3 regions of the Methylocystis sp. Uni0008 genome follow, and region 2 is predicted to be linked to each of the others. Evidence: predicted binding sites of a transcription regulator. Region 2 holds the regulator's gene; each other region holds the start of a gene.
The links. Region 2 encodes PhoB, which activates phosphate uptake and scavenging genes when phosphate is short. Its sites were predicted from a motif close to TGTCATNNANCTGTCAT; they were not measured.
Positions count from the first base shown of each region.

Region 1: a site for PhoB is predicted at 2,286-2,302, ahead of AC0X69_RS01385 (DUF47 domain-containing protein). Genes of this name have one in related genera too.
Region 3: a site for PhoB is predicted at 2,800-2,816, ahead of AC0X69_RS17310 (DUF2794 domain-containing protein). Genes of this name have one in related genera too.

Region 1 covers NZ_CM166370.1:278,095-282,366, forward strand. The annotation lists gene AC0X69_RS01350 (cold-shock protein) at 1-153, shown strand, start outside; gene AC0X69_RS01355 (DUF192 domain-containing protein) at 192-650, shown strand; tRNA gene AC0X69_RS01360 (tRNA-Pro) at 737-813, shown strand; gene AC0X69_RS01365 (ETC complex I subunit) at 883-1,191, shown strand; tRNA gene AC0X69_RS01370 (tRNA-Arg) at 1,201-1,277, shown strand; tRNA gene AC0X69_RS01375 (tRNA-Arg) at 1,358-1,434, shown strand; gene AC0X69_RS01380 (DUF2865 domain-containing protein) at 1,463-2,221, shown strand; gene AC0X69_RS01385 (DUF47 domain-containing protein) at 2,324-2,968, shown strand; gene AC0X69_RS01390 (inorganic phosphate transporter) at 2,978-3,976, shown strand; gene AC0X69_RS01395 (NUDIX hydrolase) at 3,973-4,272, shown strand, end outside.
Region 2 covers NZ_CM166370.1:2,516,425-2,520,696, reverse strand. The annotation lists gene AC0X69_RS12565 (aspartate aminotransferase family protein) at 1-667, opposite strand, end outside; gene AC0X69_RS12560 (GcrA family cell cycle regulator) at 1,081-1,599, shown strand; gene phoB (phosphate regulon transcriptional regulator PhoB) at 1,617-2,360, opposite strand; gene phoU (phosphate signaling complex protein PhoU) at 2,357-3,073, opposite strand; gene pstB (phosphate ABC transporter ATP-binding protein PstB) at 3,097-3,882, opposite strand; gene pstA (phosphate ABC transporter permease PstA) at 3,879-4,272, opposite strand, start outside.
Region 3 covers NZ_CM166370.1:3,476,186-3,480,457, reverse strand. The annotation lists gene purB (adenylosuccinate lyase) at 1-956, opposite strand, end outside; gene AC0X69_RS17315 (NAD(P)/FAD-dependent oxidoreductase) at 1,048-2,292, shown strand; gene AC0X69_RS17310 (DUF2794 domain-containing protein) at 2,327-2,734, opposite strand; gene htpG (molecular chaperone HtpG) at 3,173-4,272, shown strand, end outside.

The DNA.
Region 1 (4,272 bases), 1.8 Mb from region 2:
GATATTTTTCTGCATATGGAGACGGTTCGCCGCTACGGCATGACCGAACTCAAGCCCGGCGACAGCGTGCTCGTGCGCTACGGCGGCGGTCCCAAGGGCCTTATGGCGACTGAAGTGCGGCCGCTCGACGCGAAAAGCGTCCCGTCGCACTGAACACATTCCCAGCGCGAGGCTCTTTGGAGCGCTTCCGAATGAGATCTGCGCAAAGATTCCGCTTACTCATCTGGTCTTTGTTTCTCGCGCTCGCGCTGACCTCGGCGCGCGCCGAGCCTGCGCTGGAAACTCTGGGCATCGTGACCGCGACGGGCGAGCACGACTTCAAAGTCGAAGTCGTGGACACCCCCAAGGCCCGCGCCCGCGGCTTGATGTTTCGCAAGTCGATGCCCGCAGATCACGGCATGCTGTTCGAGTTCAAGGCCGAGGGGCCGGTCTCGATGTGGATGAAGAACACCTACATTCCACTCGATATGGTTTTCATCGGCCGCGACGGACGGGTGGTCGGCGTGGCCGCCGATGCGGAGCCTTTCTCCGAACGGATCATCGCGTCGCCTGAGCCGGCCTATGCGGTGCTGGAGCTGAACGCCGGCGCCGCGCGGCGCATCTCGCTCGCGCCGGGAGACCAGGTGCGGCACCGCATCTTCAAGCGCTAAGTCGCATTCCCTTGTGAGGCGCGGCCTCGCGTGGTAGCGAAATTTGAGCGAGGGCAGGGCCGCCTCAAGGTACGGCTTGCGTCCGGCGGGGTATAGCGCAGCCTGGTAGCGCGGAAGTTTTGGGTACTTCAGGTCGCAGGTTCGAATCCTGCTGCCCCGACCAGCGCGAACGCCGCCGCGCGGCCGCTCTCTCACCCGGCGCCCTGGCGCGCAACGTCAACGACGAGGCCATATGACCGCACGCATCTATCTTCCGGCGCCGAGCGCCACGCAATCGGGTCCCGGGTCGGACATGTGGCGGCTGGACTTCGAACCCGAGTCGCCGCGGAGCATCGAGCCGCTGATGGGCTGGACGAGCTCCGGCGACATGCGCCAGCAGATCAGGCTCAAATTCGCCACCAAGGAAGAGGCGATCGCCTATGCCGAGCGCAATGGTCTGGCGTATCGCGTCGAGGAGCCGAAGCCCAATCTCGCCGCGCGGCGGGGGGCTTCCTATTCGGATAATTTCAAGACTAGCCGTATCGGACTCTGGACCCATTGAGGCTGTTTCGGCCCCGTAGCTCAGCCGGATAGAGCAACTGCCTTCTAAGCAGTAGGTCGCAGGTTCGAATCCTGCCGGGGTCGCCATATATGAGTACCCTGTCGGGCGTTTCTGGCGCCGCGTCGGCCGTGGTGATACGGTCGGCCCCGCAAGCTGCGCATTCGACGGCTCCGTAGCTCAGCCGGATAGAGCAACTGCCTTCGAAGCAGTAGGTCGCAGGTTCGAATCCTGCCGGGGTCGCCAGTCGAAGTTAGTAGACGGGGACAGGCGAATGCGGCTTGATCGCCAGGGTGCGATTGCGATCGTCGGCGCTCTGGCGTTTCTCCTGGCGCTCCCGCCGCTCGACACACTGGCTCAGGGCGATTTTTTCGATACGCTTTTTGGCCCCGAGCAGCCTTCGTGGGCGCCGCCGGGACGCTCCCGGCGCATCATGCGTCCGCCGCGCCAGCGCGCGCGCGCGCCGAAAGCCACCATCCCTTACGGAACGATCCCTTACGCCAAGCCGGTAGCGACCGGCGGCGCCGGCGGCGACGCCGATTCAATGTCGAGCGGCGCCTACTGCGTGCGCGTCTGCGACGGCTATTACTTTCCTTTGATCAAATCCTCGCAGCTTTCCGCCCAGCAGTCCTGTGATTTCGCCTGTCCGTCGGCGCGCGTGCAGCTCTATCAGGGCGCGAGCATTGATCAGGCGCGGAACGCCAAGGGGGAGCGCTATTCGGCGCTCCGCGCGGCGTTCAGCTTCCGCGACAAATTCACGGCGCGATGCTCGTGCAACGACCCAGCCGCGTCTCGCGACTATTATCTGCGGCTGTCCCGCCGTGATCCGACGTTGCGGAGCGGCGACATCGTGGTTGGGGAGAAGGGCGCATTCATATACAACCGCTCCAGTCTCGTGAGCATCAGCCGCGCCCCGCGCCACGTAAGAGCCCGCCTGCGAAGTCTGTTGCCGCGAAACATCGCGCCGGGGGACGCGAGCGCCTCGCGAGACAGTTCGATTGCGCTAAACAGGACGCAGCGGCTTTCAAAATAGTCCGGCGGCGTCGCCTCGCTCTTTACAGCCGCGGCCGGCCCGGCTATGTGCCGCCAGCCAGTTTATGACAGTTTTGTGACGATTCCCGGAGGCAGAAGCGCCATGTTGTCTTGGTTTCAGGCGCTCATGCCGAGAGAGGAGCGCTTCTTCGACCTTTTCGAGCGGCATGCGGAGACGCTTGTCGCGGGATCCCACGCCTTGCGCGAACTGCTCGACGGCGGCGACCGCGTGCTTGTCTGCAGTCAGGAAATCCGCCGCCAGGAGCATGAGGCCGACGCGATCACCCGCGAGGCGCATCTGGCGGTTCGCCGCACTTTTATCACGCCTTTCGATCGCAGCGACATCCGCGACCTGATCTCGGCGATGGACGACGCGATCGACCAGATGCATCAGACAGCGAAGGCGACCCTGCTTTACGAAGCGCGCGATTTCCAGCCAGCCATGCGGCGCATGGGGGACATCATCGTGCAGTCGGCGGAGCTCACGCGCAGCGCGATCCCGCTGCTGCGGTCGATGCGCCAAAACGCCGGCAGGCTCAACGCCTTCAGCGAGGAAATCACGCGGATCGAGGACGAGGCCGACGCCATTCATGACCAAGGGCTGAAGGAGCTGTTTCTGGCGCACCGCCACGAAGATCCCATGGCGTTCATCGTCGGGGCGGAGATCTACGGCCATCTTGAAAGAGTCGTCGACGGGTTCGAAGACGTCGCCGACCGAGTCGCCGGCATCGTCATCGAACATAGCTAGGGCGGGCGCTTGCAGGATTTCTCTTACTATCTCCTTGCGCTCATCGCCGTCGCGTTGATCTTCGATTTCCTGAACGGTCTGCACGACGCCGCCAATTCCATCGCGACGATCGTCTCGACGCGCGTTTTGCGGCCGCAATTCGCGGTGTTCTGGGCCGCCTTCTTCAATTTTATCGCCTTCCTGTTTTTCGGCCTTCACGTGGCGCAGACTGTCGGCGCGGGCATCATCTCGCCCGATATCGTGGACGACTTCGTCATCTTCGGCGCGTTGATGGGGGCGATCGTCTGGAATGTGATCACCTGGGGATTGGGCATTCCTTCCTCGAGTTCGCACGCCCTCGTCGGCGGACTCGTGGGCGCCGGCGTCGCCAAGGTCGGCGCTTCCGCGATCGTCTGGAACGGTCTGCTCAAGACCGGCGCCGCGATCGTCCTCTCGCCGGCGCTTGGGTTCGTCCTGGCGCTCGCGCTCGTCCTGCTGGTTTCCTGGCTCTTCGTGCGACGGACGCCCGGCGGCGTCGACGCGCTGTTTCGCCTGTTGCAATTCGCCTCGGCTTCCCTCTACTCGCTGGGCCACGGCGGCAATGACGCGCAAAAGACCATGGGCGTGATCGCGGTGCTGCTTTATTCGCATGGCGCGCTCGGCGGCGAGTTCCACGTGCCGTTTTGGGTTGTGATCGCCTGTCAGGCAGCCATGGGGCTTGGAACCCTGTTCGGCGGGTGGCGGATCGTGCGCACGATGGGCTCCAGGATCACGCGTTTGACCCCCATGCAGGGGTTCTGCGCCGAGACCGGGGGCGCCATTACATTGTTCCTGGCGACCGGACTGGGCGTTCCGGTGTCGACGACTCATACCATCACCGGCGCGATCATTGGCGTCGGAGCGTCGAGACGGGTTGCGGCCGTTCGCTGGAACGTCGCCAAGGACATCGTGGTCGCCTGGGTCATCACGATGCCGATGGCCGCTTTTTTCGCCGCGACTTTCTACGCGATTGCGAGGTTCGCGGCATGAAAGCGCCGAAGGCGAAGAAGAAGAACGTCGGCGCGGGCGTCGTCCTGCGGACGCAATACGCGGCTTTACCGTGGCGAATCTACAATGGGCGCGTGGAGATCATGCTGGTCACCTCCCGCGACACAAAGCGTTGGATCATTCCGAAGGGTTGGCCGATGAAAGGCCGCAAGCCGCATATCGTCGCGGCGATCGAAGCGGTGCAGGAAGCAGGTCTTATCGGTAAGATGGACAAGGCGAAGCTTGGCGACTTCGGCTATGAGAAGCGCCTCGACAGCGGCGCGACGGTCGACTGCCGC
Region 2 (4,272 bases):
TGCGGCCGACGCCGCATTGGACCTCATCGACCACGAGCAGCAGCCCGCGCGCGTCGCAGAGCGCCCGCAACCGCGCCAGAAACGAGGGCGCAAAGACGCGCAGGCCGCCCTCTCCCTGAATAGGCTCGAGCAGCACGCCCGCCGTTTCCTCAGTGACCGCCGCCTCGACGGCGTCGTAATCGCCGAAGGGGACCTGATCGAAGCCTTCGACCGGCGGTCCGAACCCTTCGAGATATTTCGCATTGCCGCCGGCGGCGATGGTCGCGAGCGTCCGGCCATGGAAGGCGCCTTCGACGGTGATCAGCCGATATCGCTCCGGCTGGCCATTGGCCGCATGGAATCGACGCGCCGTCTTGATCGCGCATTCCACCGCCTCCGCGCCGGAATTGGTGAAAAAGACCAGATCGGCGAAAGTGGCGTCGCAGAGCCGCTCGGCGAGGCGCTCAGCCTGCGGGATACGAAAAAGATTGGAGACGTGCCAGGGTTCTTCGGCCGCGCGCTTCAGAGTCTCGACGAGATGCGGATGGTTGTGGCCGAGCGACAGCACCGCGACGCCCGCGCTGAAGTCGAGATAGCGGTCCCCGTTTTCCGCGATCAGCCAGGCGCCTTCTCCATGTTTGAAGGCGAGATCGGCGCGCGGATAGGTCGGATAAAGCGCTGACGTCAAAAGCCCTGCTCCATGCTTCCGTCGCTGGCCCCGCCAGAGGAAGCTCGAAAAACAAAGCGCCGCCCTTTTAAGGGCGGCAGTTCAGGACGGATTTTAAGCGCGCCGCCCGATGCGGTCAAATCAATGACGCCGTTCGGTCATTGGCGTCGATGCTCGGCGTCGCGCAGGCCGAAAGGGTGAGTCCTGCGGGCAACAGTCCGGGCGAAAGGCTGTTGAGAACGCGAGCGCGCGCTTGCCAGCGCGACTCGCGCGTGATTCAAAGTAAACAGAAAGTTTCTAGTCGGCGCCCGCGTCGTTTGTTTGGGCGCGTTCTCTCGAGTGTTGATGCGCGTCACATCGCCGCTGGGCTTCAGGCCTGCGTTGCTCGGAAGAAACTCCGATCCGCGCGCGACCCGAAAGAATGGAGAAGCCTAATGTCATGGACCGACGAACGCGTCGAACTGCTCCGCAAGCTTTGGAGCGACGGCCTGAGCGCCAGCCAAGTGGCGGCTGAACTCGGACCAGGCATCACGCGCAACGCCGTGATCGGAAAGATCCATCGCCTCGGACTCGCCGAGCGCGCCAAGACGGCGAACGCACAACGTCCGCGCGTCGCCAAGGCCCCGCGTCAGACGCAGCCGCGCATGAACGGCGTCTCGTCGCACGGCAATCTGGCGCTCGCTTTCGCGCCGCACGTGTTGGCTGCGCCGCGGCTTGCGCGCGAGGAAGAGGTGGTGATCCCCATCTCCGAGCGCGTCACGCTCATGGAGCTGCGAGAATCCATGTGCCGCTGGCCGATGGGCGACCCCACGTCGCCGGAGTTCCGCTTCTGCGGCGGCAAGTCGACGATCGGCGGCGGACCTTACTGCGCCTATCACGCGCGCGTCGCCTATCAGCCGGCCCAGGATCGCCGCCGCGCGCGCGATCAGCTCCGCGCGCAGCGTTACGCATAATCGGGCGCCGCGGCCCGTCACTCGTGTCCGAAAGTTTCGTCGAAGGAATAACCGGCGCCGCGCACGGTGCGGATCGGATCCTTCTCGCGGCCGCGGATCAGGGCCTTGCGCAACCGCCCGACGTGGACGTCGACCGTGCGCTCGTCAATCTCCGCCGACATGCCCCAGACGCTGTCGAGCAGCTGCGCGCGGGTGAAGACGCGACCCGGCTTCTCCATGAAATATTCGAGCAGCCGGAACTCGGTCGGACCAAGATGAATTTCGCGGCCGGAGCGCCGCACGCGGCGGGTGTCGCGGTCGAGGTCGATGTCGCCAAGCGTCAGCCTGGAGGCGACGCGTTCGGGTCGCGCCCGGCGCAGCAGCGCGCGCACCCGAGCCATGAGCTCCGGCGTCGAGAACGGCTTGACGACGTAATCGTCCGCGCCGACAGAAAGGCCGCGCACGCGCTCGCCTTCCTCGCCGCGCGCGGTGAGCATGATCACCGGCATATCCTTGGCGCTGTCGCGCGCGCGAAGACGCCGGCAGATTTCGAGACCTGAAACGCCTGGCAGCATCCAGTCGAGAATGACAAGGTCAGGCGGCGACTCGGCGAGCCGCAGCTCGGCTTCATCGCCATTGTCGACATGCTCGACCTGGTAACCTTCGGCCTCGAGATTATAGACGAGCAGCGTCGCGAGCGAGGTCTCGTCCTCGACGACGAGGATACGCGGCGCGCGATCGCTTTTGCCGCTGCGCGGCATCACGGACGTCGCTTCGTTCATTGCGTCGCCTCATCCTTGAGCCCGAAATCGGGAACGCGCGATTTCGGCCGCTCGGTGGGCATCGGCTCGCCGGTGACGACATAGACGACCGTCTCCGAGATGTTGGTCGTGTGATCGCCGATCCGCTCCAGATTTTTTGAGCAGAACAGCAGATGCGTGCAGAAGGAGATGTTGCGCGGGTCCTCCATCATGAAGGTGAGAAGATCGCGGAACACCGAGTCTTCCAGCGCATCGAGATCGGAATCGTTCTGCCACACCGCGCGCGCGCGCTGGATGTCGCGCAGGGCGTAGGCGTCGAGCGCGTCCTTGAGCTGCATCGCGGCGACTTCATGCATCGACTTGAGTCCGACGATGGCGCGCGGCACCCGCGCCTCCGACACGATCTTGAGCGTGCGCTTGGCGATGTTCTTGGCGAGGTCGCCGACGCGTTCGATATCGCCGGAGATCCGGATTGCCGCGATGCATTCGCGCAGATCGACCGCCAGGGGCTGTCGCCGCGCGATGGTGAGGATCGCGTTCTCCTCGATTTCGCGCTGGAGCGCGTCGAGCCGCGGATCGCTGGAGACGACCCGATGGGCGAGGTCGACGTCGAAGTTGGAGAGCGCGTCCATCGCCTCCGCCAACATTTTTTCCGCGACGCCGCCCATTTCAGCGATGCGGCGTCCGAGCGCCTCAAGGTCCCGGTCGTAGGATTTTACAATGTGATCGCTCATGAGCGCCGTCCTCGAATGCTGGTTCAGCCAAAACGGCCCGTGATGTAGTCGAGCGTCCGCTTTTCCTTGGGCTTGTTGAACACGTCGTCCGTCTCGCCGAATTCGACGAGTTCGCCGAGGTACATGAAGGCGGTGTAATCGGAGACGCGCACCGCCTGCTGCATGTTGTGTGTGACGATCGCGATCGTGTAGCGGCTGGTGAGCTCTTCGATCAGCTCCTCGACTTTCGCCGTCGAGATCGGATCGAGCGCCGAACAGGGCTCATCGAACAGAATGACTTCCGGCTGCACGGCGACGCTGCGGGCGATGCAGAGTCGCTGCTGCTGCCCGCCCGAGAGGCCGAGACCGCTCGCGTGGAGCTTGTCCTTCACCTCGTCCCAGAGGGCGGCACCGCGCAGCGCCGCTTCGACGCGCGCGTCGAGATCGGCGCGCGACAGCTTCTCGTAAAGCCGAATGCCGAAGGCGATGTTCTCATAGATCGACATCGGGAAAGGCGTCGGTTTCTGAAAGATCATGCCGACCCGCGAGCGCAGGGCGTTGAGGTCGATCGCCGGGTCGAGAATGTTCTCGCCGTCGAGCAGCACTTCCCCTTCGGCTCGCTGACCCGGATAGAGGTCGTACATCCGGTTCAACACGCGCAGCAACGTCGACTTGCCGCAGCCTGAAGGTCCGATGAAGGCCGTCACCTTGTTTGCGCGCAGCGGCAGGCTGATATTCTTGAGCGAACGATCCGCGCCGTAATAGAAATCGAGGCTGCGGACCGAGATTTTCGTCGGCGGCTCTTTGGGGGCTTGGACGGCGGCGTTCATTTCGATTTCCTCCGGCCGGCGCTCAGGGAGCGCGCGGCGATCGACAGGGCGAGAACTGCGACGGTGATCAGCAGCGCGCCGGTCCAGGCGAGTTGCTGCCAGTCTTTGTAGGGCGAGAGCGCGAACTGGAAGATGACGACCGGCAGGCTCGCCATCGGCGCCGCCAGATTGGTGCTCCAGAACTGATTATTCAGCGCCGTGAAAAGAAGGGGCGCAGTCTCGCCGGAGACGCGCGCGACGGCGAGCAGCACGCCGGTGATCATGCCCGCCTTGGCGGCCCGATAGGCGACGCTGGCGACGACATGCGCGCGCGGCGCGCCGAGCGCCGAAGCGGCCTCCCGCATCGAGCCGGGCACGAGCAGCAGCATGTCCTCCGTCGTTCGCAGAACG
Region 3 (4,272 bases), 960 kb from region 2:
GCGTCGGGGCCGATCATGCGCTCGACCGAAGAATGCGAAATGTCGCGCTCGTGCCAGAGCGCCACATTCTCCATGGCCGGAACCGCCATGCCGCGCACGAGCCGCGCGAGGCCCGTCAGATTTTCCGTCAGCACCGGATTGCGCTTATGCGGCATGGCGGAAGAGCCCTTCTGCCCAGCAGAAAAATACTCTTCCGCCTCAAGCACCTCGGTGCGCTGAAGATGGCGGATTTCGATGGCAAGCCGTTCGACCGACGACGCGACGACCGCGAGCGTCGCAAAATAGGCGGCGTGGCGGTCGCGCGGAATGACCTGCGTCGAGATCGGCTCGACGGTCAGGCCCATCTTATGCGCCACATATTCCTCGACGCGCGGATCGATGTTGGCGAAGGTGCCGACGGCGCCTGAAATCGCACAGGTCGAAATCTCTCGACGCGCGTCGACCAGCCGTTCGCGCGCGCGGGTGAATTCAGCATAGGCCTGCGCAAGTTTCAGCCCGAAGGTCGTAGGTTCGGCGTGAATTCCGTGCGAGCGTCCGATGGTGGGCGTATATTTGTACTCGAAGGCGCGCTTCTTCAGCGCAGAGAGCAGCGCGTCGACGTCGGCGATCAGGAGATCCGCCGCGCGCGATAGTTGCACGGCGAGACAGGTGTCGAGCACGTCCGAGGACGTCATGCCCTGGTGAACGAAGCGCGACTCGGCGCCGATGAATTCGGCGAGATGGGTCAAAAAAGCGATGACGTCATGCTTCGTCACCCGTTCGATCTCGTCGATCCGCGCGACGTCGAAAGTGACGAAATCCGCCTTGTCCCAGATCGCCTTGGCGCTCTCGCGCGGAATGACGCCGATCTCGGCGAGCGCGTCGCAGGCGTAGGCCTCGATCTCGAACCAGATGCGAAACCGCGTCTGCGGCTCCCAAATGACGGTCATCTCGGGTCTGGAATAGCGGGGGATCATCAGGCGCGCTCGGAATTTTCGGAAAGAGAGAGGCGCCTAGCATGCGCGTTGCATCAAAGTCCATATATGAGGCGGTCAGTCGGGAGGATCCATGAAATCGACGGATGTCGTCGTTCTTGGCGCGGGGATCGTCGGCGTCAGCGCCGCGCTGCATCTGCAGGCGCGCGGCCGCGAGGTCGCGCTCGTCGATCGCGCCGGCGCCGCGGGACAGGAGACGAGCTTCGGCAACGCCGGCCTGATCGAACGGTCTTCGCTTATCCCCTATCTCTTCCCGCGCGATCCCGCGAAGCTCATCAAATATGCGCTGAACCTGCTGCCGGAGGCGCATTATCACTTCTCGGCGCTGCCCGCGGTCGGGCCCTGGCTGCTGCGCTATTGGCGCGAGAGCGCGCCGGAGCGCGTGCAGCGAAACATTGAAGCGCGGCGGCCGCTGATCGAAAACAGCCTCAGCGAACATGAGGCGCTCATCCAGCAGGCCGGGGCCGGCGAACTCCTGCGCAGAAACGGCTGGCTCAAGCTCTTTCGCAGCGAGGCGACTCTCGCGCTCGGATTCGCCGAGGCGGAGCGACTGCGGGCCTATGGCCTGCATATCGACTCGCTCGATTCGGCCGGGGTCGCGGCGCTGGAGCCGGATCTCGCCCCCCTTGCCGGCGGCGTGCACTATCGGGACACCGCCGCGATCATCGACCCCGCCGCTCTCTCGAAAGCCTACGCCGATCTCTTCATCGCGCGCGGCGGGCAGTTTCTCTCCGGCGACGCGCGCAGCCTCTCGCAAGAGGTGGACGGGCGCTGGCGCGTCGAGACGACGCAGGGGCCGCTCGTCGCCGGCGCAGCGGCGGTGGCGCTCGGCCCCTGGTCGGACCTCGTCTATGGGCCGCTCGGCTACCGCATTCCGCTCGGCTGGAAGCGCGGCTACCACATGCATTACGCCGCCAAGGACGGCGCGCGGCTCAATCACCCGATTCTCGACGCAGACATCGGCTATCTGCTGGCGCCGATGCGCCGCGGCGTCAGGCTGACGAGCGGCGCGGAATTCGCTCGCCGCGACGCGCCCCAGACGCCGGTGCAGATCGAACTCTGCGAGCCGACGGCGCGCCGCCTGTTTCCGCTCGCCGAACGTCTCGACCCCGAGCCCTGGCGCGGCGCGCGGCCGTGCCTGCCCGACATGCTGCCGATCGTCGGGCCGGCGCCGCGTCATCGCGGTCTTTGGCTCGATTTCGGCCATGCGCATCACGGGCTGACGCTCGGGCCGGTGACCGGCCGGCTTCTCGCCGAGATGATGACCGGCGAGACGCCGTTCATCGATCCGACGCCCTATCGCGCCGATCGATTCTGATCTTGTGAAGACAGCTCGTGAGAATCTCGCGAGCCTATTCGGCGCCGACGAGCTTCAGCGCGCGATCCAACACGCGCACGACGCGCGCGAGATCATGGCCGCGACGAAGCACGAGCCCCGTCGCTGCGATGACGGCATAGGCGCCCTGACGGCGCGCCAGCGAAGGATTCTTCTCGATGCGGTAAAGCGGCGCCTCGCTGGCGCGGCGAAAGATCGAGAACACGGCCTTAGCGGGCGTGAAGTCGATCGCGTAGTCCCGCCATTCGCCCTGCGCGACTTTCGCGCCGTAGAGATTGAAGATGACGTTGAGTTCCGGCCGGCTGAATGAAACCGCCACGCCGCGCTTATCGCCCCGACCTCCCGCCGCGTCCGGCGGAGCGCCGTTCACGACGACGAGCGCGGGTCGAGCCCGGCTGGGCTCCGTCGCCTCCGACTCCGCCATGCGTTCGCTCTCCTCGATCTCTTATGAGCCATGTTGGCAAGCGCGGATGCGTGGGGCAAGACTTAATGATTGGTTTACGACGAGAATCTTTTCGAACCTGCGCTCAGACAAGACTTCGCTTGTAATAATCATACTTTCGCCGACATGGCGCCCCTTGCCAGCCAAACGCGCCGCCCAAAATGAAGTTCATTGCCTCGACAGCTCGGGGCTGCGTGTTTTCGGTTTCGTCAGCCCCCCAGCCCCCCGAAAGCGTGCGGTTCCGAGATATAGAGGTCGTGGCGATGGTCGGGCCGGCCGGGAGTTTCGCTCCCGCGCCGGCTCGTCTAGTTTTGGGCGCCGGCCAGGCGGCCCTTGCAAATTGCGCGACAATGACGAACTCAGATGCGCTGTCGCGAGGTCCGCGACGCCCATTCCCTTTTGCTATTCATTGGAGAGAACATGACCGACGACGCCGCGTCCGTCGAAACGGCGGCTCCCGCCGCCGAACCGCAAGCCGCCGCTGATTTCGGTTTCGAGGCCGATGTCGCGCGGCTGCTCGAACTGATGACGCATTCCGTCTATTCGGAGCGCGACGTATTTTTACGTGAGCTTGTCTCGAACGCCGCCGACGCCTGCGAAAAGCTGCGCTACGAGGCGCTTTCCGACGAAAAGCTCGCGGCTCAAGCGGGAGCGCCGCTCGTTACGATCGCGCTCGATAAGGACAAACGCACGCTGACCGTGGCGGACAATGGCGTCGGCATGTCGCGCGAGGAGCTGATCAGCGCGCTCGGCACGATCGCCAATTCCGGCACCCGCGCCTTTCTCGACAAGCTTGGAAAGGAAAAGGACGCCGGCTTCATCGGCCAGTTCGGCGTCGGATTCTATTCGGCCTTCATGGTCGCCGACCGCGTCGAGGTCGCAACGCGCCGCGCCGGCCAGGATGAGGCCTGGCTTTGGCGTTCAGAGGGCAAGGGCTCTTACCAGATCGCGCCCCTGCCGCTCGACGAGGCGCCCACGGTCGGCGCGCGGGTGACTCTGCACCTCAACGCCGAGAGCGACGAGTTTCTCGAAAGCTGGCGCGTCGAAAGCGTCGTGCGCGAGCACTCGGGCGCGATCGCGGCGCCGATCGACCTCGTCTCCGCGCCGGGCGAAGAGCCCCGCCGAATCGCCGAGGGCGTCGCGCTTTGGACGAAGCCGAAGTCTGACATCACGCATGAGCAATATGTCGACTTCTATCGGCAGCTGTCCGGGCAGTTGGACGAGCCTGCGCTGATCGCCCATTGGCGCGCCGAAGGACGCACCGAATATACGGTGCTCGCCTTTGTTCCCGGATCGCGGCCGTTCGATCTTTTCGACCCGGCGCGCAGGAGCAAATCCAAGCTTTACGTCCGCCGCGTGCTGATCTCGCGGGACATGGAGCTGCTCCCCGCCTGGCTGCGGTTCATGCGCATCGTCGTCGACAGCGCCGACATCCCGCTCAACGTGTCGCGGGAGATGGTGCAGAAAAGCCCGGTCGTCGCCGCGATCGGCAAGGCGATCGCGACGCGCATTCTGCAGGA